DNA from 3 places in the Ensifer sp. D2-11 genome. Region 2 is predicted to be linked to each of the others. Evidence: predicted binding sites of a transcription regulator. Region 2 holds the regulator's gene; each other region holds the start of a gene.
The links. The regulator PhoB, encoded in region 2, activates phosphate uptake and scavenging genes when phosphate is short. The targets are predictions, from matches to a motif close to TGTCATNNANCTGTCAT.

Region 1: phnF (phosphonate metabolism transcriptional regulator PhnF) is a predicted target of PhoB. The motif match lies at 1,876-1,892, and genes of this name have one in related genera.
Region 3: M1D34_RS14700 (DUF47 domain-containing protein) is a predicted target of PhoB. The motif match lies at 2,496-2,512, and genes of this name have one in related genera.

The regions. Positions count from the first base shown of each region.
Region 1 covers NZ_CP096434.1:174,751-178,958, reverse strand. Annotated here, with positions in the region: gene scpA (methylmalonyl-CoA mutase) at 1-1,089, shown strand, start outside; gene phnF (phosphonate metabolism transcriptional regulator PhnF) at 1,101-1,835, opposite strand; gene phnG (phosphonate C-P lyase system protein PhnG) at 1,961-2,428, shown strand; gene phnH (phosphonate C-P lyase system protein PhnH) at 2,428-3,030, shown strand; gene M1D34_RS18015 (carbon-phosphorus lyase complex subunit) at 3,035-4,141, shown strand; gene M1D34_RS18010 (alpha-D-ribose 1-methylphosphonate 5-phosphate C-P-lyase PhnJ) at 4,138-4,208, shown strand, end outside.
Region 2 covers NZ_CP096433.1:2,719,689-2,723,896, forward strand. Annotated here, with positions in the region: gene M1D34_RS13095 (aspartate aminotransferase family protein) at 1-461, opposite strand, end outside; gene M1D34_RS13100 (hypothetical protein) at 475-720, opposite strand; gene M1D34_RS13105 (GcrA family cell cycle regulator) at 872-1,393, shown strand; gene phoB (phosphate regulon transcriptional regulator PhoB) at 1,488-2,171, opposite strand; gene phoU (phosphate signaling complex protein PhoU) at 2,282-2,995, opposite strand; gene pstB (phosphate ABC transporter ATP-binding protein PstB) at 3,082-3,897, opposite strand; gene pstA (phosphate ABC transporter permease PstA) at 3,911-4,208, opposite strand, start outside.
Region 3 covers NZ_CP096433.1:3,052,914-3,057,121, reverse strand. Annotated here, with positions in the region: gene M1D34_RS14715 (DUF2182 domain-containing protein) at 1-70, opposite strand, end outside; gene M1D34_RS14710 (DUF1326 domain-containing protein) at 75-710, opposite strand; gene M1D34_RS14705 (inorganic phosphate transporter) at 824-1,828, opposite strand; gene M1D34_RS14700 (DUF47 domain-containing protein) at 1,828-2,472, opposite strand; gene recF (DNA replication/repair protein RecF) at 2,707-3,831, shown strand; gene M1D34_RS14690 (molybdopterin-synthase adenylyltransferase MoeB) at 3,858-4,208, shown strand, end outside.

The DNA of each region.
Region 1 (4,208 bases), on a different replicon from region 2:
CTGCACACCAATTCCTTCGACGAGGCGATGGCGCTTCCGACGGATTTCTCCGCCCGCATCGCCCGCAACACGCAATTGATCCTGCAGCACGAGACCGGCGTGACGAAGGTCGTCGATCCGCTTGCCGGCTCCTATTACGTCGAAAGCCTGACGAACGAGCTTGCCGAAAAGGCCTGGGCCCTGATCGAGGAAGTGGAGGCGCTGGGCGGCATGACGAAGGCAGTCAATGCCGGCCTGCCGAAGCGGCTGATCGAGGAGGCCGCGACCCGGCGCCAGGCGGCCGTCGACCGCGCCGAGGAGGTCATCGTCGGCGTCAACAAATACCGGCTCGAGAACGAGCAACCGATCGACATTCTCCAGATCGACAACGCCGCGGTTCGGACGGCACAGGTCAAGCGCATCGAGGAGACCAGGCGGCGCCGGGACTCGCAGAAGATGAAGCAAGCGCTGGACGCGCTGGCCGATGTGGCGCGCAGCGGCAAGGGCAATCTGCTCGCCGCCGCGGTCGAGGCTGCCCGGGCGCGCGCCACTGTCGGTGAAATCACCGACGCCATGCGCGAGGCTTTCGGCGATTACACTGCCATTCCTGAAGTCGTCACCGATATCTACGGCAAGGCTTATGAAGGCGATCCGGAACTCGGCGTTCTCGCCGGGCGGCTCGGCGAAGCGACGAAGCGCCTCGGCCACAAGCCGAGGATCATGGTAGCCAAGCTCGGCCAGGACGGGCACGACCGCGGCGCCAAGGTGATCGCATCGGCCTTCGGCGATATCGGCTTCGATGTCGTCGCGGGCCCCTTGTTCCAGACGCCGGAGGAAGCTGCCGATCTGGCCCTCGCCGAAGAGGTCACCGTTATCGGCGTTTCATCGCTTGCCGCCGGGCACAGGACGCTGATGCCGCAACTTGCCGAGGCACTGAAGAAGCGCGGCGGCGAGGACATCATCGTCGTCTGCGGCGGTGTCATCCCCCGGCAGGATTATGATTATCTGATGGAGAACGGCGTCGCCGCCGTCTTCGGACCCGGCACCCAGGTGCTCGACGCGGCGCGCGCCGTGCTGGACCTGATCGAAGGCAAGCGGCGAAACGTGTAAACCGGCCGAGTTCAAGTCTCGATCCGGAGCTTCATCCGGTCGGCTGCAAAGCGCGTTCGCGAATATTCGACTGGGCGGCCTTCTAGATCGGCGTTGACCGATTGCGTCTCCATGACGATCGCCCCCGGCGATAGTTTCAGAAGCGAGAGTTCCTCTGCCTCCGCGTGCCGCGCGACGATCTCCGTCGAGACCCGGACGTAGTCGTCGAGCCCATGCGCGGCGAAGGCCTTGGTGACCGAGCCGAGCCGCGCATATTCCTCCGCCATCCTCGCAAAGCGCTCGGCGGGGTAGTAGCTGACCGCCGTCGAAAGCGGCCGCCCGTCGCCGCTGCTGACGGTGCTGAGCTCGATGAGAGGGGTGCCTGGGGGAACGCCAAGCGCAGCGGCGATTTCGCCGCTTGCCGGCACTTGGGCGTGCCCCAGGAGCTCGGTTCCGATTTCCCTCACCTGACGGCCGAGACCTTGCGAGAAGCGAGTGCGCCGCGAGATCGGATAGCTCACGCGATCCTTGCGCTCGATCATCGTGCCGCGCCCCTGCACCGCGCGCACCAGACCTTCTTCCGCGAGTGCGGCCAGCGCGCTGCGGACGGTGTGGCGATTGACGCCGAATTCCGCTGCAAGGGCCGTCTCCGGCGGCACCATGCCGGTGGCGTCATAGTCGCCATTGCTGATCGCGAGCCGTATCCTGTCGGCAATCTGCCGCCATAGCGCCACGCCCATCTGCCGTTCGACGACCTTCGCCACCATCTTCTTCGCCCCGCTTCTTAGCCGCCAGTTTCTTAGCAAATGTCACAAGCCTGTCATTTGCGAAGGTTATGGAAAGGTATAAGATGTATAGTTGTCTAGATCAATAGACATTTTGGAGTGAAATGATGGACGCAGCGAAGACAAGTGACGATGCAGGCGGCGCTCAGCGCCGGGAAGGCATGCGGCTTCTGGCGCGCGCGACGCTCGGCGAACTTTCCTTGGCCTGGGACGCGATCGACGACAAGCCGGAGGTCGCGCCGGTGCGCGGTCCGGAAACCGGGCTCGTCATGGTGCGCGGCAAGATCGGCGGCGGCGGCGATCCTTTCAATCTCGGCGAGGCCACCGTTTCACGCGCCACCGTGCGGCTTTCGACCGGCGAGGTCGGCCATGGGCAACTGCTCGGCACCGACAAGGCACGCGCCCGCTTTGCCGCGATCTTCGACGCGCTTTTTCAGAGCGCTACGCATCGCGCAAGCGTCAAGGCGCTGCACGAGCAGGTGGCCGCTCGTCTCGATGCGGAAGACCGTCGCAAGGCCGAGGAAACGGCCGCGACCCGCGTCGACTTCTTCACCATGGTCCGCGGAGAGGATTGATGACCGCCCAATCGCAAATCTATAGCGGCGCCTTCGCCGATCCCGTCTTCGAGGCGCAGTCCGTGTTCCGCAGCCTGATGGACTGCTTCGCCCGCCCGGGCATCATCGGCCGGCTGTCCACTGCTGCAGCCCCGCCGGCGCCACTCGGAGAGGCAAGCGGAGCTGTCGCGCTCACGCTCTGCGACCATGACACGCCGGTCTGGCTATCGCCGGCGCTCTCCAAATGCTCGGCGCCGAAGTGGATCGCGTTTCACACCGGCGCCGGCGTCACCGAGACGAAGGACGAGGCCCGCTTTGCATTCTTCGAGAAGGGCGCGGCCGTGCCGGGCTTCGACCAGTTCGCCCTCGGCACGCAGGAATATCCCGACCGTTCCACCACGCTCGTCGTCGAGGTGGAAGCGCTCGAAGGCGGGCAGCCGCTCATCGGCCGGGGACCGGGAATCAAGCACGGGATCGTCATCGCACCGAAGGGTCTGCCCGACGTGTTCCTCGACCTCTGGGCCGCCAACCGGGCGATCTTTCCGCGCGGCATCGATCTCGTCCTGACGGCGCGCGAGGCAGTGCTCTGCCTGCCGCGCACCACCAAACTCGAGCGGGAGTAAGCGCATGTATGTAGCCGTCAAGGGCGGAGAAGCCGCCATTGCCAATGCTCACCGGCTGCTGGCCGACCGCCGGCGCGGCGACCGGGCGCTGCCCGCGATCACCATAGATCAGGTCGTCGAGCAGCTCGGGCTCGCGGTCGACCGCGTGATGGCCGAGGCCTCGCTTTACGACCGTGCGCTTGCGGCGCTTGCCGTGCGCCAGGCGCGCGGAGACATGATCGAGGCGATCTTCATCCTGCGTGCCTACCGCACCACCCTGCCGCGCTTCGGCTATTGCGAACCGGTCGACACCGCGAAAATGAAGGTCGAGCGGCGCGTCTCGGCGACCTACAAGGATCTGCCCGGCGGCCAGCTTCTCGGCCCCACCTTCGACTATACGCACCGCCTTCTCGACCCGTCGCTGATCGGCGAAGAACCGGTCGATGAGCCGGCCCTCAAGGAGCCGGGCGAACATGTCATGCGCGTCTCCGACATTCTCGACGGCGAAGGCCTGATCGAGGGCGACGGCCAGATGCCGGAAGGCCACGTGGCGGGCGACCTCACGCGCGAGCCGATGGAATTTCCGATGGCGCGCGATCTCCGCCTGCAGGCGCTTGCCCGTGGCGACGAAGGATTCCTGCTGGCGCTCGCCTACTCCACGCAGCGCGGCTATGGCCGCACGCACCCCTTCGTCGGCGAGGTCAGGATCGGCGAGGTCGAGGTCGAACTGGAGCTGCCGGAGCTGGGCTTTGCCGTTTCGCTTGGGGTCATCCGCGTTACCGAATGCCAGATGGTCAACCAGTTCAAGGGCTCGTCCAGGCAGCCGCCGCAATTCACCCGCGGTTACGGGCTCGTCTTCGGCCAGAGCGAGCGCAAGGCGATGTCGATGTCGCTGGTCGACCGGGCGCTCCGGACCGACGAATTCGACGAGGACATCGTCGCTCCCGCCCAGGATCAGGAATTCGTCATCTCGCATGCCGACAACGTCCAGGCGACCGGCTTCGTCGAGCACCTGAAGCTGCCGCATTACGTCGACTTCCAGGCCGAGCTCGACCTGGTCAGGCGCATGCGCCGCGAACACGACGCCGCCCAGGCCGGCGGCAAGGACGGCATGAAGGAGGCCGCCGAATGAACGACCTCGCAACTTACAACTTCGCCTATCTGGACGAGCAGACGAAGCGGATGATCCGCCGCGCGAT
Region 2 (4,208 bases):
TTCGGCCCGAAGCCCTCGATGTATTTCTGCTGTCCGCCGGCGGCGATCGTCGCGAGCGTGCGGCCGTGGAAAGCACCTTCGAAGGTGATGACGTGGAACTTCTCGACGTGCCCCTTGGCGAAATGATAGCGCCGCGCCGTCTTGATCGCACATTCGAGCGCTTCCGCACCCGAATTGGTGAAGAACACCCGATCGGCGAAGGTCACCTGGGTCAGCCGCCGCGCAAGGCTTTCCTGCCCCGCAATCTCGTAGAGATTGGACAGATGCCAGACCTTGTCGGCCTGCGCCTTCAGCGCCTCGACGAGATGAGGATGGGCATGGCCGAGCGAGTTCACGGCGACACCGGCAGCGAAATCGAGATAGCGCGTGCCGTCTTCGGCGATCAGCCAAACGCCTTCACCTCGCTCGAAACGCAACGGCGCGCGCAGATAGGTGTCGTAAAGCGGCGTGGTTGCGGCCATGTCGAGCTCTCCTTCATTCCGGCGGCATCGGACCGTTCGGCCCGATAAAAATCAAAAATGCCGCCTTGCGGCGGCGACAGGCACTATTCCCATTTCGCACCGCGATGTCAACAAAACCAAGGTTTGCAGGCGCTTTGCGGATACCGATTCCGAAGCGCGAAAAAATCGCACTCTGGGACTTGCAAAAATGCAACGCTCCGACAGCAAGTTGGGGAAAACCGCGAAATCGATTCGGCGCGATTCCGGCGACTCTTGCCACGGAGTCACCCTGCCGGTAGGTTAACATTCAATTACTAGACGCATGCGGCGGACCTAGTCACCAAAAGTATTATCGCGTTGAATCTTCGGGTTTTTCCCGGAGAGCGGTGACGGATTCCGCCATCCCAACGCCGAGAACGGGGAGTGCAGAGATGAACTGGACTGACGAGCGGGTCGAGAAACTGAAGAAGCTGTGGTCGGAGGGCCTGAGCGCCAGCCAGATCGCGGCGCAGTTGGGCGGCGTCAGCCGCAACGCGGTCATCGGCAAGGTTCATCGGCTGAGCCTGCCCGGGCGCGCCAAGGCCGGCGGAAGCACGGCCGCTGCAGCCCGCCCCAAACGGGCGACGTCTGCCCCGCGCGCACCGAACTATGCTGCGCGTTCCGTAACCCGCACCGTAACCCGCACGGCCGGTGCGACCGCGCTCAAGGAAGAGCTCGCCGTCGACCTGGCGATCGACCAGGAGCTGCAGATCGACAGGAATATCGTCCTGCCGATGTCGCGGCGGCTGGAGCTCACGGAGCTTACCGAACGCACCTGCAAGTGGCCGATCGGCGACCCGCTCAAGGAAGAGTTCCACTTCTGCGGCAACGACTCCCCGGAAGCCTCTCCCTATTGCACCTTTCATGCCCGGCTGGCCTACCAGCCCTCTGCCGAGCGCCGGCGCATGCGCTGAGGCGCCTGCTCATTCCGCTCTGGATGCACGACGAAAAATGGGGCCGTAAAGGCCCCTTTTTTCTTTGCCATGCCGTAAGCCGGCACCTTCGGTCTCAGCTCTCCAGCGAATAGCCCGCGCCGCGCACCGTCCGGATGACGTCGGGCATGTTGGAGAAGTTCAGTGCCTTGCGCAGACGTCCGACATGGACGTCCACGGTCCGTTCGTCGACATAGATGTCGTGCCCCCAGACACCGTCCAGGAGCTGTGAACGGGAGAAGACGCGCCCCGGTGAGGACATGAGAAATTCCAGCAGCCGGAACTCCGTCGGGCCGAGGCGCACTTCACGGCTGCGGCGGTGGACGCGGTGCGTCTCCCTGTCGAGCTCGATATCGCCGCAGCGCAGGAGCGTCGACAGAACCTCGGGCTTGGCGCGCCTGAGCATCGCCTTGACCCTCGCCATCAGTTCCGGCGTCGAGAAGGGCTTGACGACGTAATCGTCGGCCCCGGTGGCAAGGCCCCGCACGCGCTCGCTCTCCTCGCCGCGCGCCGTCAGCATGATGATCGGCAGGCGCTCCGTTTCCGGCCGCTGGCGCAGCCTGCGGCAGAGCTCGATGCCGGAAACCCCGGGCAGCATCCAATCGAGGATGAGAAGGTCGGGCAGGCGCTCCTGCAGGCGGATCTCCGCCTCGTCGCCGCGAAGGATCGTATCGACCTCGAAGCCTTCTGCCTCGAGATTGTAGCGCAGGAGAACGCTTAGGGCTTCCTCATCTTCGACTACGGCAATCTTCGGCAACATTCAGTAGGACTCCTTCCTACGCACGACAGCCGTCATGCCGCCGCGCACGGTGGTAGGCCGCGCCAAAGCGGCCGGAACAAATTCTGCATAGGCCCGGATGCCGGGCGATCTCAGTCCGTCACGGAACCCAATGTCGACGTCATGTCGTCCTTCGGCCGTTCGCCCTGCGGCTGGGCGCCTGTCGCCATGTAGTAGATCGTTTCGGCAATGTTGGTCGCGTGATCGCCGATACGCTCGATGTTCTTGGCGCAGAAAAGAAGATGCGTGCAGGGCGTGATGTTGCGCGGATCTTCCATCATGTAGGTCAGCAGTTCCCGGAACAGAGAAGTGTAGATCGCGTCGATCTCTTCATCGCGTTCGCGAATGCTGTTCGCCTTTTCCGGCGAACGGGAGGCGTAGACGTCCAGGACTTCCTTCAACTGAACGAGCGCGAGCTCGGCCAGGTGTTCGAGGCCGCGCGCAAGCTTGCGCGGTATGCCCGAACCGGCGACGGCAATCACGCGCTTGGCGGTGTTCTTGCCGAGATCGCCGACGCGCTCCAGGTCCGCGGCGATACGGATCGAACCCATGATCTCCCGTAGATCCGAGGCCATGGGCTGGCGTTTGGCAATGGTGACGATCGCCTTTTCGCCGATCTGCCGTTCCGCGTCGTCCAGAATGGTGTCGTCGGAGATAACCTTCTGGGCGAGAGCAAGATCGGAATTGACGAGCGCACGGACGGAGTCCGCGACCATCTGCTCGGCAAGACCGCCCATCTCGGAGATGCGGCGCGTGAGATACTTCAACTCTTCGTCGAAGGCGGACATGATGTGTGCGTGAGACATATTCGTTTCCTCGGGAGACCCGCCGTTCTGAATGGCTCGGTCGATCTTAAACCGGGAGGGACGGAAAAGCGCCGCCCCTCTCGCCATCAGCCGAAGCGGCCCATGATGTAGTCCTGGGTGCGCTGATCGTCCGGGTTGGTGAACATTTTGTCGGTATCGTTCTCCTCGACGAGATTGCCGAGATGGAACATGGCCGTGCGCTGCGACACGCGCGCCGCCTGCTGCATCGAGTGGGTGACGATCACGATCGTGAAATTCGCCCGCAATTCGTGGATGAGTTCCTCGACTTTCGCGGTCGCGATGGGATCGAGCGCCGAGCAGGGCTCGTCCATCAGGATGACTTCCGGGCTGACCGCGACGGCGCGGGCGATGCAGAGGCGCTGCTGCTGACCGCCGGAAAGTCCGGTGCCCGGCTCCTGCAGCCGATCCTTCACCTCGTTCCAGAGCCCGGCCTTCTGCAGGCTCGTTTCCACGACCTCGTCGAGTTCGGCCTTGGTGCGTGCCAGGCCATGGATGCGCGGCCCGTAGGAGACATTGTCGTAGATCGACTTCGGGAACGGATTGGGTTTTTGGAACACCATGCCGACCCGGGCGCGCAGCTCCACCACGTCGATCGACGGATCGTAGATATCGTCCTCGTCGAGCGTGATCTTGCCGGTCACGCGGCAGTTCTCGATCGTGTCGTTCATGCGGTTCAAAGTGCGCAGAAACGTCGATTTGCCGCACCCTGAGGGACCGATCAGCGCCGTGACCGTGTTCTCGCGGATGTTGAGGTTGACGTCGAAGAGCGCGCGCTTTTCGCCGTAATAGACCGACACATCATTGCCGATCATCTTGTAAGGCACCGTATTCATTTTCTGGTCAAGAGCCTTTTCGACTGCAGCTTCCGACATGATGTTCATAGTCCTTACCCCACTACCAGCGACGCTCAAAGCGACGCCGCAAGAGAATTGCCCCGAGATTCATGAAGATGAGAAAGATCAGGAGAATGATGATCGCTCCGGACGTACGCTCGACGAAGGCACGCTCTGCCTCGTTCGCCCACATGTAGATCTGCACCGGCAGCGCCGTGGACGGCTCCAGCGGCGACCCCGGAAAGTCGACGACGAAGGCGACCATGCCGATCAGAAGCAGCGGCGCCGTTTCGCCCAGTGCATGGGCGAGGCCGATGATCGTGCCGGTCAGGATGCCGGGCATGGCAAGCGGCAGCACG
Region 3 (4,208 bases), 330 kb from region 2:
CGGCGAGCGACGCTGCCACGATTGCCCGATCCCGTCGCAGCAAGCTTTCAAGCGCGGTGTCGGGCGGCATGGCGTCAGTGAACCACGCCGCTTCCGGTCATGTGCAGTCTGGCGAAGTGGGCGTGCGAATCGGCGAGCGAAACTGCCAGCGGCCCGCTCGTCTCGGCCCAGCCGCGCCCCACCTCGCAGCGGTCATATTCGAACCCGTGCGGAAGGTTGATGCGCGCGTGATGCTCCTCACCGGTCACCGGATTGACGATGGGCTCGCCGCGAGCCTCCATCCATCCCGGAATATTGACCCGCGCCGAGCGTCTTTCGACGTCGATCTCGAAATCGATCGGCGCGAAAACCGGATCGTGGAAGGTCTCGAAAGTCGTCGCGAACACCTGGAAGAAGGTGGCGCCGGGCTCGGTGTCCTGGCCGCTCATGATCCGCAGCAGCGCCTCCCGCTGCTCGTCGGAGGCACGCTCGTCGATGATCGGAACCACCGCGCCCCTGCCCTCGTGAATGGCACCGGGCCAGGATACGATCATGCCGCACCTCAGGCCGTCGAGCCGGGTATCGCCATGGTGCCCCTCGTCGATGTCGACGATCCCGATCGCGCGGCAATGCCCCTCGGTGGGCAGTGCGTTGAACTGGCACGGGCAGCCATAGGCGCAATTGCAATGGATGAATTCGCGGCCCTTGATCGTCCACTCGACGTCCGTCATCGTTTCCTCCCCAGATACGATGGAAGTTCACTCTTCTCCGGATGCAATTCCATTAGATCGCGGAAATATACTCCCCGCCGCCGGCAATGCCAACGGGGTGCCCGGCGAAAGCGTCAGGCGACGAGGTCCGCGGCGAAATAGCAGAGCGCCGAGATCAACGCTGCCGCCGGCATGGTGATCACCCAGGCAACGACGATGTTGCCGGCAAGCCCCCACCGCACCGCCGATACGCGCCGCGCCGCGCCGACGCCGATGATCGCGCCGGTGATCGTGTGGGTGGTCGAAACCGGAATGCCGAGCCAGGTCGCGGCGAACAGCGTGATGGCGCCGCCCGTCTCGGCGCAGAATCCCTGCATCGGGTTGAGCTTGGTGATCTTCGAGCCCATCGTGTGGACGATTCTCCAGCCGCCGAAGAGCGTGCCGAGCGCGATCGCCGCCTGGCAGGTGATGACCACCCAGAAGGGCACGTAGAATTCCGAGCCGAGATAGCCCTGCGAGAAGAGAAGCACGGCAATGATGCCCATGGTCTTCTGCGCATCGTTGCCGCCATGGCCGAGCGAATAGAGGGAAGCCGAAACGAATTGCAGCACCCGGAAGGTGCTGTCGACGGCAAAGGGTGTCTGGCGAACGAACAGCCAGGAGACGATCAGCACCAACAGCAGCGCCAGAACGAAGCCGATGCCCGGCGACATGACGATGGCGCCAGCCGTCTTCAGCAGGCCTTGCCAGACGATGGAACTGAAACCGGTCTTGGCCAGGCCGGCGCCGACGAGACCGCCGATGAGCGCGTGCGAGGAACTCGACGGGATGCCGAAGACCCAGGTAACGATGTTCCAGGTGATGGCGCCCATCAGCGCCGCGAAGATCACCTGCGGCGTGACGATACCCGGATCGATGATGCCGGTTCCGAGCGTTTCGGCGACGTGCAGCCCGAAGAAGAGGAAGGCGATGAAGTTGAAGAACGCCGCCCAGAAGACCGCATATTGCGGCCGGAGCACGCGCGTCGATACGATGGTCGCGATGGAATTGGCCGCGTCGTGCAACCCGTTGAGGAAGTCGAAGAAAAGCGCGACGGCGATGAGCCCCACGAGCAGCGGGAAGGCGAGCGTCGCATCCATCAGACGTTCTCGATCACGATGCCGCTGATTTCGTTTGCCACATCCTCGAAGCGGTCGACGACCTTTTCCAGTTCGCCGTAGATCTCGCTGCCGATGATATAGGCCATGGGGTTGGAAGCGCCATGGCGCTGGAAGAGATCCTTCAGGCCCTGCTCGTGCAGCTGGTCGGATCTATCCTCGACATGCGTCACCTCCTCGGCGATGGCGCTGAGGCGATGAGCATTGGCACCGATCCGGCTGAGGAGCGGAATGGCCTCGGCGACGAGATGGGCGGCCTCGACGACCGCCGCACCCATGGCCTGCATGCCGGGATCGAAGCTCTTCTGCTCGTAGAGACGGATGGTCTTCACCGTCTTGTGCATCATGTCGATCGCATCGTCCATCGACTGGATGAGATCCTTGATGTCGCCGCGGTCGAAGGGGGTGATGAAGCTGCGGCGGACGGCCAGCAGAACCTCGCGGGTGATTTCGTCGGCCTCGTTCTCGAGCGCGACGATGCGGTCGCAATGGCTTTCGATGTCCGGGCCGCCGGCAAGCAACGCGTTCAGTGCCTCCGCCGCACCCATGACGGTGCGCGAATGATCGGCGAAGAGGTCGAAGAAACGGTCTTCCCGGGGGAGGAGCTTGCGAAACAGGCCGAGCATCAGCGATCCATCCAACTGTCGATTGTCACGCAGTTGTCATATTGTACTTGCGCGCTCGGGGAAAGTTCCGATGCGGCTGAAAAAAACGGCTTTCCCACAGGCGATTGGGGCGGAAATGCGCAGCCCGGATACGGAATCGCCGCAGGCGGGGGAGAGGCGGACAGAACACCCTTTCCGCCTTGCCTTGGCCGGGCTTTCATCCTACCTGACAGCAACGTCGATATCGGACTTGCAATGCCCCACAAGGTCTTTCTCACACGCCTGAAGCTGAGCGACTTCCGCAACTATGCGACGCTGGCGCTCGACCTCGACCAGCGCCATGTGGTGCTGACCGGCGAGAACGGTGCGGGCAAGACCAATCTGATGGAGGCGGTCTCCTTTCTTTCGCCCGGGCGCGGTTTGAGGCGCGCTGCCTATGCGGATGTCGCCCGCGTCGGCGCCCCCGATGGTTTCTCGGTCTTCGCCGCCGTCGACGGCATGGAAGGGGCGGTGGAGATCGGCACGGGAACTCAAGGGACCGAGGAGGGGCAGTCGCGCCGCCTCAGGATCAACGGCACTGCGGCCCGCACCGTCGACGAGCTCACCGACCACCTCAGGGTGCTCTGGCTCACTCCGGCGATGGATGGCCTCTTCACCGGCCCTTCCGCCGACCGCAGGCGCTTTCTCGACCGGCTGGTCCTGTCGCTCGATCCCGAGCACGGCCGCCGCGCCAGCGAGTTCGACCGCGCCATGCGCAGCCGCAACCGGCTTCTCTCGGAATTCCGGCCCGATCCCGCCTGGCTGTCGGCCATCGAGCGCGAAATGGCCGGGCTCGGCATCTCCATGGCGCTTGCCCGTCAGGAGATGCTCGGCCTGCTCTCGGCCCTCGTCGAGCGGAGCCGGAGCGATGGGACCTTTCCGTCCGCAAGCCTGTCGCTCGCCGGCTTTCTCGATGATTGTTCCGGCATTCCCGCCTTTGAACTCGAAGAGCGATATCTGGCAATGCTCGCCGAGGGCCGTGCCCGCGATGCGGCCGCGGGCCGCACGCTGGACGGGCCGCACCGAAGCGATCTCCTGATCCGCCACCGGGAAAAGGACATCGAGGCCGAGCGTTGCTCGACCGGCGAGCAGAAGGCGCTGCTCGTCGGCCTGGTGCTCGCGCATGCACGGCTCGTCGGGGATATGACCGGCCACGCCCCGGTGCTGCTGCTCGACGAAATCGCCGCCCATCTCGATCAGGGACGCCGCGCCGCCCTCTTCGATCTGGTCGATGGGCTCGGCGGCCAGTCCTTCATGACGGGCACCGACCGGGCGATGTTCAACGCCCTTGGCGAGCGCGCTCAATATCTGACCGTTGCAAACGGCCGCGTTTCGGGGTGACATGCAGCGCCCTGCGCGAAAATTACATGGAGACGCACATGACGACCGATGCGACGCTCGCTCCTTCGGAGATTGCGCGCTACGCACGCCATATCGTGCTGCCGGAGATCGGCGGCCCGGGGCAGCAGAAACTCAAGGCCGCGCGCGTGCTCGTCATCGGCGCGGGCGGGCTCGGCGCGCCGGCTCTGCAATATCTGGCGGCCGCCGGGGTCGGCACACTCGGGATCGTCGACGACGACGTGGTCTCGTTGTCGAACCTGCAGCGTCAGGTGATCCATGCCACCGCCGATATCGGGCGGCCGAAGGTCGAGAGCGCCGCAGCGGCGATCGACGCCCTCAACCCGCATGTGAAGGTCGTGGCGCACCCGGTCAGGCTC